Regions from separate parts of the Paenibacillus suaedae genome, predicted to be linked through region 2. Evidence: riboswitches for the same ligand, from Rfam matches in the RefSeq annotation. Region 2 holds a riboswitch; each other region holds the start of a gene.
What was found. Region 2 has a riboswitch for thiamine pyrophosphate ahead of RQP50_RS04475 (YkoF family thiamine/hydroxymethylpyrimidine-binding protein). Riboswitches for the same ligand answer to the same signal wherever they lie in the genome.

Region 1 (4,216 bases), on a different contig from region 2:
CGCTAAGTTCGCCTTCCATCGTTGTCTCCAGTGGATTTACCTGATATTTCACACCCGATGCTTGAATGACTTCGATTGCACGATCTACATAGGGAATTACGTCTTCCCCATTTTTCGTCTTCGGAACGATCTGAATACTTACTAAACTGTTCGCCATCTTGCTTCCCCTCCTCTTTCGCAATCCAGATATAACGTTCATTCGAATGATCACTTAGTAACGATTATCTCGTGACGATCATCCTGTAACGAAATACAGCAAAAGGGCGCATATGCGCCCATTGCCCATTCCTATAACCGTGCAGGCTTATGAAGCTGGCAAGAAGTCATTCGTAAACGCCTTGTCTACATCGATGCTCTTATCCATTAATTTGTTCTCCACGAGCCAATTCATGTAATTTGCCCATACGTCACGCTTTTGCTCGCCCCAGCGAGGTGCATCGTCTTTATACTTCGGACTCAGCCATTTCTGGCTTGCGATAACCAGGTCTTTGTTCAAATCCGGCACCGCTTTAAGCAGCAGGTTGGCTGCATCTTCTGGATTGTCAATCGCATATTGATATCCCTTGGACGTAGCACGCATGAATGCCTTAATCAATTCAGGATCTTCCTTGATCAGCTTCTCGCTTGTCGAAAGAACCGGCGTATAATAATCGAGTTCCTTCGCATATTGATTGACGTACAGCATATCAATCGGCTCACCGCGAAGCTCTGCTTCAATACCTGTCCAAGCGTAAAAGATCCACGCGAAATCAATATCCTTCTTCACAGCTGTAAAGTAATCGGCATTGCCCATGTTGACGCTCTTCAGCTTGCTATAGTCGCCGCCGTCCTTTTCCATAATCGTGCGGATAATCATCTCCTCAACCGGAGAGCCCCAGCCGCCATACGTTTTGCCTTCAAAGTCCTTAGGTGACTTGATGTTCTTGTCCTTCGGCGCGGCAAAGCCTGATGTATTATGCTGAATGATCGCACCAATCGACACGATCGGAACATTTTGTTGTCGAGCCATCGTAATACTTTCCTGAACACTAACACCGAATTGCGCTTCTCCCGATGCGATCATCGCCTCTGATGCGCCAGTACTCGGCTGCAATATCTCAACATTCAGACCTTCTTCCTCATAGTAGCCCTTCTCCTTAGCGACATACAAGCCAGTATGGTTCGTATTCGGCGTCCAATCAAGCACAAGCTTAATGTCGCGTTTCTCCTTCGACTTATCAGTTCCTTGCTCCTGAGTCGTGTTCCCCTCTGCCTGACTCCCTTGTCCTGCTTCTTGACCCTTGCCGCCGCAAGCAGCGAGCGCAAATGTCATCATGATAACGAGCGCCAGCATCAACCCTCGTGTAAAGCGTGTCCGTTGCATATGATGAATCCCCCTTTTCTTCCTTCCCTCACTAGTGGAGAGCCGATCATGAAATTAGAAAGTGCTTCGATAACGCCTGCCGCGTTCACCAGTTGGACGATCCGCTCGATCGTATATGTGTGGATGAGCAAGTTCCCGTCCCGCCGTCCTGCAACACGATTCAGATCCACAAAAAAAAGCGCCCCCTCTGGGACGCTTTGTGTGCCGTTCTACGCGTATATGCGAATGTGCATCATACGATGAATCACGTCAATAAGGTCATCCGGCATTCGTTCATCCGTACTGCAATCATGTCCATTCTGCCCAAAGCAGCGCACATTCATGCAGAGCATGACGAATAAGCAAGCAACCTAATTATAACAATAATGACGCGGTTCAACGTCTTTCCTACGCTGGCATTACCCAGATCAGGTGTAAGGGTCGGTATCTTAATGGGATACAATCTCAGCCGGCCAAATTCCAGCACCCCTAGCGTGCATATGCAGTTATCGAAGCTACCTATTACACGGGTAATTATAGTCCTCATCCATCAGAAAGTCCAGTGACAAACAGAAATTGCAAAGTGTCCGCTGATCATTGGGGCAATGCTCATATCTCCCATCAACTTCGTTATTCGTATGCTTTATGACAGCAGATTGCTCATATTCACTAGATTCCTGTCGAAAAAAGTTCCATGTGAAACAAGGGACAATCTTCCATTTTAACTCAAAATAATTACCTCATTGATTTCTTGGCGTAGAGAATCAAAGCTCATGCAAGGGCTACCAATTGACTAGGCAGCGTTTTATATCATTACTTAACCGGCGTAATATTTACTGTTCTGCTTGGATTATCCCACTTTACGCTGGCTCCCATGACTTTCGAAATAAAGCTTAACGGAACAAAGGTGCGTTCCCCGTTTTTTTCAACCGGACCATCGAGTTGGATCTGTTGATCACCTGCCAATGCGGTTTTACCTCCCACGTTAACTGAATTGATTTTGCCGTTGTAGTTGATTTGAATGGTTTGAAAATCATTATTCCATTCCACTGTTGCACCCAAAGCCTCTGTAACGAAACGTACAGGAACATAAATGATGTCGGCTTTGGATTTATAATAAGGATACTCTTCACTTTGAATCGGATTGCCTTTAACATTGACCTTGACATCATAATAAATATCATCTTTATCGCTTACAGTATCAAGAATCATACCAGCCTTCACATCCACTCGAGAAATGGAGAGATCGCGATTAAGGACATAAGCAAAGTTCCCATCCTTGCTGAAGCTGATCGCTTGCCGGGGCTCTAAAAATCCTTTTATACTCCCGATGATGCTGTTGTCGGAGGTGCTGATTATATTAATGGAGTTATCCAGCTTGTTGCTGGCAAAAAGGATCTTTCCATCAGGAGAAAGGGATGCGCCGTAAGGATCGCGCCCAACCTTTACCTCGCCAATGATTTTGCCTTGTGAGATGTCCACTATGGCAATACTATTACGCCCGCTGTTTGCCGCATACATGGTAGAGCCATCGGCGGATATTGAAATCGCTCGAATCTTCGAAAATCCGGAGATCTCATGGATGATTGAATTGGTTTTGACATCCACAACCGATACCTTGTCTCCCTTGAAGTTAGTAACAAACACATAACGACCGTCGGGAGATACTTTTATCCCTTGACGGGGTTGGGAGAATCCCGGAATGACAGCGGTCGTCTTATGCTGCCCGAGATCCACAACCGTTACTGTACTTTTGGCTTCATTGTTGACATACATGGTATTTCCGTCCGCGGTGACATCAGTTCCAAATGCGCCTTGACCCACTGCAACCTCATCCTTCAATGCCAGGTCTTCCGTGTTGTAAAATCGCAGGGTGCCCAGTGTGCTATCCGAAACGACAAACTGCAAACCGCCGTTAATGAACATAATGTTTCTTGGTGTAACAAAGCCGCGGATCTCCTTACGCAAAGTTCCTTGGGCAAGATCATAGACTCGAATCCATGGCTGACGACTATCCGAGACAACCGCAGTTTGCTCGTCGGGACTTACGGCCAGTGAGTTATTGATAATCTCGCCGTCAAAGGGGCGGATTGCCGCAGCGGTGTTGTTTCCCGCAGCCGAGATCGAAGCCAAATTGTTATCAGCAGCCAAAATAATCGCCGGTTGAATAACGGAAAGTACCATTCCGGCAAAAAGTACAGGTTTTATCATTTTGTTTACCATCATTCACTCATCGCCTCTCTGAAAAGGTTTTGAGCCAACGTAAGACGGGGCTCTTGACCAATGTAACGGAGAATTGTAAAGATCATATAAAGAACACGAGAGCATCATGTCTGATAAAATGATAGCCGTGGAGGTGAACGTTCCGATGGATAAGCTGCAGCTTGAAGGTCCTATTCTGATTGCGGACGATGATGCTTCGCTCGTCTCGTTTTTGCAGGAATACTTTGGGGCACTGAACTGCCGAGTGCTTGCCGCGAGCGATGGGCAGCGAGCTGTTGAACTGGTGAAAACTGAGGCTCCATCTTTCATCATTCTGGATATTATGATGCCTTTCATGGACGGTACTACGGCATGCTGGGAAATGCGCAAAATCAGCAGCGCGCCTATCGTCATGCTTACGGCTAAAATCGAGGAAGAGGACAAAATCCGGGGTTTAGAACGTGGAGCCGACGATTACTTGTGCAAACCGTTCAGTCCGCGAGAACTCGTCGCCCGGATGCAGGCAATTCTACGCCGGATGCGTACGTCGGAGCGGAAAGCTTCGGGGCTCATTTTGAACAATAACGCGAATTTGTTATACGAATCCGAAAGCCATCGGTTTTATTGGAAGAAAGCACCCCTGCAATTCACGTACCAGGAAGCTCAAATTGT
Region 2 (4,216 bases):
AACATCAAGCATTACGAAGACGGCCAAATGTATGCCAAAATGGATGTAGAGCGAAACGATGATGCAATCTCCTATCATGCTTATCAAGCAAAAGGGCCGAACGGCGAATCTTATGTATTGCTGTGGAAAATTCCTGAACGCTTGTTGAAATTATCAACTGCGACAACGATCTTTGCTGCATTATTAGCTATTTTATTGTTTATCCTGCTTTACTTTTACGCCCGCTATTCGGTTAGACAAGTGAAAAAGCCGCTGCGGCAAATCTTGGAAGGCATCAAAGAGATGGAGCACTTCAATTACACGAAGCGGCTTCATTACTCAGCCGAACAGGAATTCGCGGAAATACAAGAGGCGTTTAACGGCATGGCTGAACGTCTGCAGCGTACTTCTGCCGAGAAGGAAGCTGCCGAGAACAATAAGCGAAACATGCTGCTGCATCTATCGCATGATTTGAAGACGCCGATTACTTCGATTTACGGTTATTCGCAGCTCCTGTTGGACAATCAGGCATTGGAAGACAAAGATACCCGCAAATATATTCAATACATTTACGATAAGTCAGCTTATATGGCCAATTTGATTAAAGACCTATTTGAACTGGCGAAGCTGGATGACAAGCATACGGAATTGAGCAAAGAGAAAGTGAACATTACGAAATGGTTCCAGCAGCTCGTGGCGGAATTTTATCCGGAAATAGAAGAGAAGGGATTTGAGCTTGAAGCACATATCCCGGAAGAGCCGCTCTATGTCAAGATGGACAAGATTCATATGAGTCGCGTCATCACCAACTTAATTAGCAATACACTGCGATATAATCCAGCGGGAACGGTGCTCTATGTCTCATGTGCACGACAAGAAGGAAACGTTATACTGTGGATCGGAGACGACGGAATTGGCGTTCAGGAGCCGATCAAGGAACATATTTTCGAAGAATTCATCCGTGGCGACGGCCCGATTAAAGACAGTACAGGATTAGGTCTCGCCATTTGCAAAAAAATCATAACGCTCCATGATGGCACGATTGAATTAACGCAGGATCAGTGTTACCATACCTTGTTTCAAATCACGTTGACTATTACGGAGGACTAGAGTCCCTTCACGATGTCGGGTATCACCTTCAGACTGCGATACCACGGATCGTTTGTATGCCCGGATCTAGCCCATTGCAATATTAAGCTCCAGTTTGAAGTATCCCTTTTGGTATTGCACCCTTTACAAACGGATCATCCCGTGTATAATGAAAGCTGTCAAGCATATGAACAATGGAACAACTGCATAGTGAATTCGAACACTAGGGGTGCTGTAACAAGCTGAGAGACAGCGGCAACGCTGTTAACCCTTATAACCCGAACTAGATAATACTAGCGTGGGGAAGTGTAGTCGACTGATTGATATAAGCTGCGGCTTCGTCATGTTCGTCATTGCATGAAGCCATGTCATACCCTTGTATCCTCAAGCGCAACTGCACCGACTCACGGTGCAGTTTTTTTGTTGTCTGCTGGCCACAATTTGATTCGTCTGGGAGGATATAAGTTATGAGTCAGTTATCTTGCGGCACGAGCCGCATCGTTGGTTGTCGCTTTTCCATCTATCCGATGAGCGATCGCTTCGTTGAACTTATTTTAGGAGCGTTGCGAGACACAGATATGTCTAAGGTATGGTGCCATACCGATGATGTCAGCACCTGGGTTCGTGGGCGCAGTGAACATGTATTCGATGTCGTACAGTCTATCTATTTACATAGCGCGGCAAGTGGAGAACATGTTGTGCTGAATGCTACGTTCTCTGTTGGCTGTCCGGGCGACACACAAGGAGATGCCTTCATGAGTACGGACGAAATTCGAATGAATGCGGAACGATATCAAGCGATTCCTCTCAAGATCGCTGCTCATTTTGCTCTCTACCCGCTCGGAACAGCAGATTACATGGATACGATCTATGAGATCATTGGCCTTGCTAAGGAAGAAGGCACTTTCGATGAGAGCGCTCATTATGCAAGCCGCTTAGAAGGAGATGCACAGCGAGTATTTGCTACACTTGAGAACGCGTTTAATCGGGCGAGAAAATCAGACAAGTCCCATGTGGTGATGACAACTACGATGTCAGCCAACAGCCCTTCCACAAGGTAGCAGCTGAAGAAAAAGAAATTCAAAAATGCAAGCTACAAACCCAACGGACTCATCCGATCATCGTTTTAAGAAAAGAGGAATGTTCATGAATTCGCGAAACAGCCAATGGAAATTACGAGATATCGTCGTTCTCAGTTCATTATCTGTTGTGTTTGCCGTCATTTATCTGCTCTTCTTGCAAATAGGCAATGTGCTTGTTGGCTTTATGGGGCCGATGGGATATGAAGTCATCTTCGGCATTTGGTTTATCGTATCGATCATCGCCACCTATATCATCCGCAAACCGGGGGCTGCCGTCATTTCAGAGACAGTCGCTGGATTGGTTGAGGTATTAATCGGCAACGCCGTAGGACCTATTTTGATTGTATCCGCCCTTATTCAAGGTTTAGGCGCCGAAGCCGTATTTGCCGCTACAAGATATCGGAATTATTCAACCAAAGTGCTCATGCTGGCTGGGGTGGGCTCCGCTGTATTCAGCTTCGCGTGGGGGTATTTCCGCAGCGGTTATGCGGCCTACTCTGTTGGTCTCATCATCGCGATGTTCGTCGTTCGCTGTATAAGTGGCGCACTCATCTCAGGTCTGCTTGGCAAATGGATTGCGGACGCCTTGGCCAATACAGGAGTTCTGAGAAGCTTCCCAATTGCAAAGGGGCAACGATAACATGGCAAGCCCAGCGCTTCTCATTCCCAAGTACCCAGCACAATTGAATATACAACGTGACGTCGAGCATGGAACTCTTATTACACTGGAAGCCACTGATCTGACACTCGCCTTCGAGACCGAAGGCGAGCCTGTCTTATCCAACATCAATGTCACCCTGCATGAGGGGGAAACCGTTCTGCTGCTAGGCCCAAGCGGCTGCGGCAAGAGCTCGCTAGCCTTTTGCCTTACCGGGCTGTATCCACATGCAATAGACAGTCTCGTTGAAGGCAGTGTCCATCTGTATGGCAAGCCAATCGAACAGTACGATTCCGGTGAAGCGGCCCAGCATATCGGAATTGTATTTCAAGATTTCGAAAGTCAGTTCTGTATGCTGCGTGTAGAAGAAGAAATAGCCTTTTGCCTAGAAAATCGGGATTGCCCTCGAACTGAGATGGAATCCATGATTCAAGAGGTATTAGAAAAGGTAGGATTGCTCGGATGGCGACATGCGTATATCCACGAGCTGTCAGGAGGCATGAAACAGAAGCTGGCTCTTGCCTGCGCTCTAGCCCTTCGCGTGCACATGCTTGTGTTGGATGAGCCTACATCGAATCTCGATCCGTGTACAAGACATCAATTTGCTGTACTCATTTCAGAACTGGCACGCAAGGAAGGGATGGCTCTGCTTATCATTGAGCATCAATTGGACGATTGGATCGGCATGACGGATCGCCTGCTCGTGATGGATGAGGCTGGAGCCCTCGTCTTTGACGGTCTTCCTGTCTCCTACTTCAAGCATCATGCAGCTGAAGCCAAGTCACGCGGTATCTGGCTTCCGCAAGCGCTGGAACTGCAGCAATTCATCCGTGAGTGGTTTAATCACAGCAACAGTAGCGATAGCAACAACGATGACGATAGTAGCAATATTTGCGATTTCAGCAATTATGATGATCAGTTCGTTCGTCAGCGTCTCACAGCCGCAGACCCTGCACTCACAGACGAAGATCTCTTGAAGCTGCTGCTGTCGCTGCCTGAATGCGTACAGCAGGATGCAATGCGCATCCTAACATCAGCTCAATCTAACGATTCCCCACGAAAGCCTGAGGAAGTCCTGCAAGCGCACGACCTTGTCTATCGGCGTAAAGGAAGAGTAATCCTTGATCACGTGTCCCTTACTCTGCATGCAGGGGAATGGGTAGCACTTGTCGGCCCAAACGGAGCTGGGAAGTCTACCCTCGCCTCCCTCTTGTCTGGATTGACACAGCCGGATGAAGGTCAAATCATTCTGAATGGCATGCCTCTTCATCGATATGCGGAGCGGGAGCTGAGAGCCTTCATCGGATATGTATTCCAGAATCCAGAGCATCAGTTCATTACTGATACCGTGTTCGATGAACTTGCATTCGGGATGCGCTTGCAGCTTCTGAGCGAAGAAGAAGTACAG
Region 3 (4,216 bases), on a different contig from region 2:
GTCGAGACGAACAGGAGAAGGAACGGTGTTGTCACGAACAGCAGCTTCTTCGTAGAGTGGCCGCTGCATAGAAACAACAGCAGTGTGTAGAAAGTTAGCTGATAACATGCAAAATCAAGCTCTCGGGTTAGCAGCGCAATAATGAGCAAAGCGAGAAAGACGAGAAGCTTGAGCGCAGGGTTAACCTGATGGAGCCATGTTTCAGATTTGGGAGCGAGCAGTTTCATTTCATCTGCACCTCCCGCATTGTCTGTCCACTTGGGGAAACTTCTTGTTCCATCAGTTGGCCTTTCTCAACATGCCATATCCGATCTGCAAAACGATCCACGATATTCATGTCATGTGTCACCATGACTATGGCGGTTCCTTCTGTCCGAAGCCGGTTCAACTTTTCCAATATAGCAAATGTATTTTTAGCGTCTTGCCCGAAGGTTGGCTCATCCAGGAGCAGGATCGGACGCTTACGCATCATCGCTGTGGCGACACTTAATCTGCGTTTCTGACCAAGTGACAAATGATACGGATGCCGATTCTGTCCGATATTCAGATCGAATGATTCCAAGACTTGTTCCACTCTATGTGCAATGTCCGATTCATTCCAGTTGTTTTGCCTAGGTTCATAAGCAAGCTCATCATAGATCGAATCCGTTAGAAACTGCATCTCAGGATTCTGAAATACGAAGGCGAGTTCGGCTGGAGGCTGCTTTCCCGTATTTCCGAATCGCGGGAACCATCGCTTGCGAGCCGGTGCTGGCAGCTCTTGACCCTCAATAAGATAAATGCCGCTAGTACGCAGAATTTGCATAAGAGACAACAATAGTGTGCTCTTGCCAGCCCCGTTCTCTCCAATAATCGTTATCCATTCACCCGGATAAATATCAACGCTCGGGACGGATATGCGACGAATCTCTTCATAGTATCCGCTAAAATCACGCAAAGAGAGCAGTGGCTGCAGGGCTTGCAGACGCGCGTAGATGTGCCCACCGTCCTGCTTGCAATGAGGCTGTTGAAATCCGTTCGCCGTTCGTTGCTGCGATATGGCTTGGTAGGCTTCTGAATGAATGTAGTCCTGCCATACACCTGGATACCATATGCCATACTCAATGAGCTTATCTTTATGGTGTAGAAATACGATCTGCGGTTCATCGTCCGCAATGATTCGTCCAGTGCTGTCGAATAATACCACACGATTGATAATGTCGATAACATGCTCGATTTTGTGCTCCACGATTAGAATGGTGGAGGAATCGGCAGCTTGTTTTACGGTGTCCCAGACTTGTTTCGTTCCTTCAGGATCAAGAAGCGCTGTAGGCTCATCGAGGAACAGCACCTCCGGTTCTAGCAGCAGGACGGACGCAAGTGCGAGCCGCTGCTTCATCCCTTGGGATAGCGTTTGGATTTCTGTATGCAGATTGTTGAACTGCAATCCCACTCGTTCAAGTATGCCTATCATGTATGCTGGCATTTGATCACGTGGGATTGAGAGATTTTCCAGTACAAAGGCGAGCTCTTCATCTACATATGGCATGCAGAACTGGCTGTCCGGATCTTGGAATACGTAGCCCCAGCTTGAAGGAAGCTTAATCTGATCGTATTTCATCGGCACTTCGATAGAGTGGGGCATAATTCCGCTTAATACTTGCAGCAATGTTGATTTGCCACAACCGCTTGGCCCGAGGAGCAGTACCTTCTCACCGGTAGAAATGTGGAAGGAGAGGTCCTTGAACAGCAAGGAATCCTCTCCTGGAAATGTTAGGCGCAAGCGGTCAACAAATGCAGACGAATTCGCATGAGATTCCTGTTGCATGTGTAACCACCTTATTCCGAATTTATGGCGTACGCACAAATTCTATCTATTCATATTATGCGTGCTATTGATTAAGTACCGCGTAATCCTCTTTGGACACAGGACGTATGGATTTGGTTACCCCTGTCGCTTCCAATGCACGAACGAGCAAGCCGGCAAATACGCCAGCGAAGATGAACGCACTAATGACACGAAGTCCATACTTCAAGACGAGCACCCATGTCTCGTAATCTGCATATCCATAACCGAGATCGATGATGAATGAGCCGACTGCGGACAGAATGCCAGCGATACCTGCGATGACGATGCTGTGCTTGCGGTATCCGGTCATGGTGAATGCCAATTCTGCCGCCAGACCTTGTACACAGCCATACACAATCGTCTCTAGTCCCCAAGCAGAGCCAAGAATAGCCGATAAATTAGCGGCAGCAAGACTTGCTAGGAAGCAGACGCCGGGCTTGCGAATGACCAGGTACGCGAATGGGCCAGCCATAAACCACATGCCATATGTTAATTGTCCTGCTTGTGGGAACAGCGGCTTCGCGAGACTGTAGACGCTCTCCCACATTTTGAAGATCACACCAAATACGACCCCGATCATCACGGTAATGAGAATATCCGTAAACTTTAATTTGTTGCTTCTCTGTTGTTCTGGCAACATAACCCTCTCCTTTGTTGTATAGCTTGCATACAAAAAACCGTCTGGCAACCAGACGGTAGAAGAGTCCTAGATCACAGCAGAGCATGATCACATGACAAATACAGATTCTCTACGCTGGCATTACCCAGATCAGATTAACGGTCAGTAGCGGTATACCTATCTACAATCTCAGCTTGATTCCTCAAGCCCCCGAATTTGTATGACTATGCAATTGCTCATATCATACAATATTCATGTTAGGTTGACAACGAAATGTTTACAAAAAACATAAAAATTACTAGAGAGATAGAAGCCAATGATTGCAATTGTTAGCTAGACAACATAAGAAAAGAGGAATAAGGAGATAAGGAGCGTGTTTAGGAGATTTGAAGAGGGGGGAATAGACAAAAATGAGGATCAGGAAGAAATCCTGATCCTCATGAATAGTTAATCGTGTGAAGCTGTAGAATGTCGTCTCAATGACAAGCTGTATACGATCCCTCCGCAAGCAAGAACTGCTATGAGCAGAATAATCAGGCCGCTGTATAAGGGGAATGAAGCAGCTTCATTGGCAACGGTAGGTGTCAGTGAAGTCAACAGCCACCCGTGTGTAAGCAGACCGCCGACTACAGCGATGCCGATGCCTTCAGCCATAAAGCATGCAAAGCTGAGCATGCTCATTCCTTCTCCTGCTTGGTCAGGTGCAAGTGATTCTGCAACGGAAGCAGAGATAACCGTCTTAATGAATGACAACCCTCCGAACACGAGCACGAGTGCGAACGTCATCAGCCATGGAGAATCATTCCCCCACGCAAGGAGCGTGACGAAACTAAATGTGACGAGACCTAATCCAGCGACAAAAACAAATGAAGTTCCTCTCTTATCAACGAGAGTTCCACCGAGTATGCCGAACAGAATGACGCTGAGTGTCCCTGGGAAAATGATCGCGCTGCCGATAACAGCGGTCGAGAGTTGATGTACATCCCGCATGAAGTAAGGAACCATGGAAATAAATCCAGCTACCGTTCCTAGCAAAATGGAACCAGCAAGCGTGCCGAGTACATATGGTCGATTAGCGAACAGGGATGGAGCAATAAATGGTTCGCGAATACGTCGGATGTGCAAGGCAAACCCAAGAACGAGAATCATACTGCAGACCAGATAGAACCAGACATATGTCGTAGTAAACAAGGTAAATAGAATAATGCCTGCTGACAAGAGGGCAATGCCGATGATATCTGTTCTCCCATTGCGAGAAGGCTCCTGCGGCAGTGCGGTCAAGAAGAAGGGGAGACTGACTATTGTCATTACCGGAATGATAAATAGGTAGGACCAATGCACATAATCTGCCAGTACACCGCCTACAGCTGGGCCAATCCCTTCACCAAGCGCTACCATAGAACCAATCATGCCAAACGCCTTGCCTCGATGCTGTTCTCCAACGTAGCGAGTGACCATAACCATGATGAGTCCGGGCACAGCCGAAGCCCCGGCACCTTGTATCAATCTGGCTGACAATACAGCTGAAAAGTAGTCATGGGCGAAGAAACCGAGCAACGAGCCACTACCATAGATGAGCACACCGATGAGCAGCGGCTTCTTAATGCCGTATTGGGATGACAGGGTGCCATAAATGATGGAGCCGAGCGCGAAGGTAATCATGAAGCATGTGTTGATCCAATTCGCAACGGACGGAGTGATACTGAAATCGTGTGCGATGTCGGGCAATGATACGTTGAACACAGTCTCATTCAACACACTGAAAAAAG

Region 1: another riboswitch for thiamine pyrophosphate. It lies ahead of RQP50_RS19660 (hypothetical protein); the one in region 2 lies ahead of RQP50_RS04475 (YkoF family thiamine/hydroxymethylpyrimidine-binding protein).
Region 3: another riboswitch for thiamine pyrophosphate. It lies ahead of RQP50_RS22300 (ECF transporter S component); the one in region 2 lies ahead of RQP50_RS04475 (YkoF family thiamine/hydroxymethylpyrimidine-binding protein).

What each region holds. Positions count from the first base shown of each region.
Region 1 covers NZ_JAVYAA010000005.1:28,600-32,815, forward strand. Annotated here, with positions in the region: gene RQP50_RS19650 (thiamine-binding protein) at 1-157, opposite strand, end outside; gene RQP50_RS19655 (ABC transporter substrate-binding protein) at 305-1,363, opposite strand; gene RQP50_RS19660 (hypothetical protein) at 1,333-1,533, opposite strand; TPP riboswitch at 1,730-1,843, opposite strand; gene RQP50_RS19665 (stalk domain-containing protein) at 2,156-3,568, opposite strand; gene RQP50_RS19670 (response regulator transcription factor) at 3,672-4,216, shown strand, end outside.
Region 2 covers NZ_JAVYAA010000001.1:1,012,523-1,016,738, reverse strand. Annotated here, with positions in the region: gene RQP50_RS04480 (HAMP domain-containing sensor histidine kinase) at 1-1,089, shown strand, start outside; TPP riboswitch at 1,284-1,390, shown strand; gene RQP50_RS04475 (YkoF family thiamine/hydroxymethylpyrimidine-binding protein) at 1,536-2,129, shown strand; gene RQP50_RS04470 (ECF transporter S component) at 2,215-2,790, shown strand; gene RQP50_RS04465 (ABC transporter ATP-binding protein) at 2,792-4,216, shown strand, end outside.
Region 3 covers NZ_JAVYAA010000006.1:206,201-210,416, reverse strand. Annotated here, with positions in the region: gene RQP50_RS22310 (energy-coupling factor transporter transmembrane component T family protein) at 1-227, opposite strand, end outside; gene RQP50_RS22305 (ABC transporter ATP-binding protein) at 224-1,807, opposite strand; gene RQP50_RS22300 (ECF transporter S component) at 1,872-2,468, opposite strand; TPP riboswitch at 2,558-2,671, opposite strand; gene RQP50_RS22295 (MFS transporter) at 2,895-4,216, opposite strand, start outside.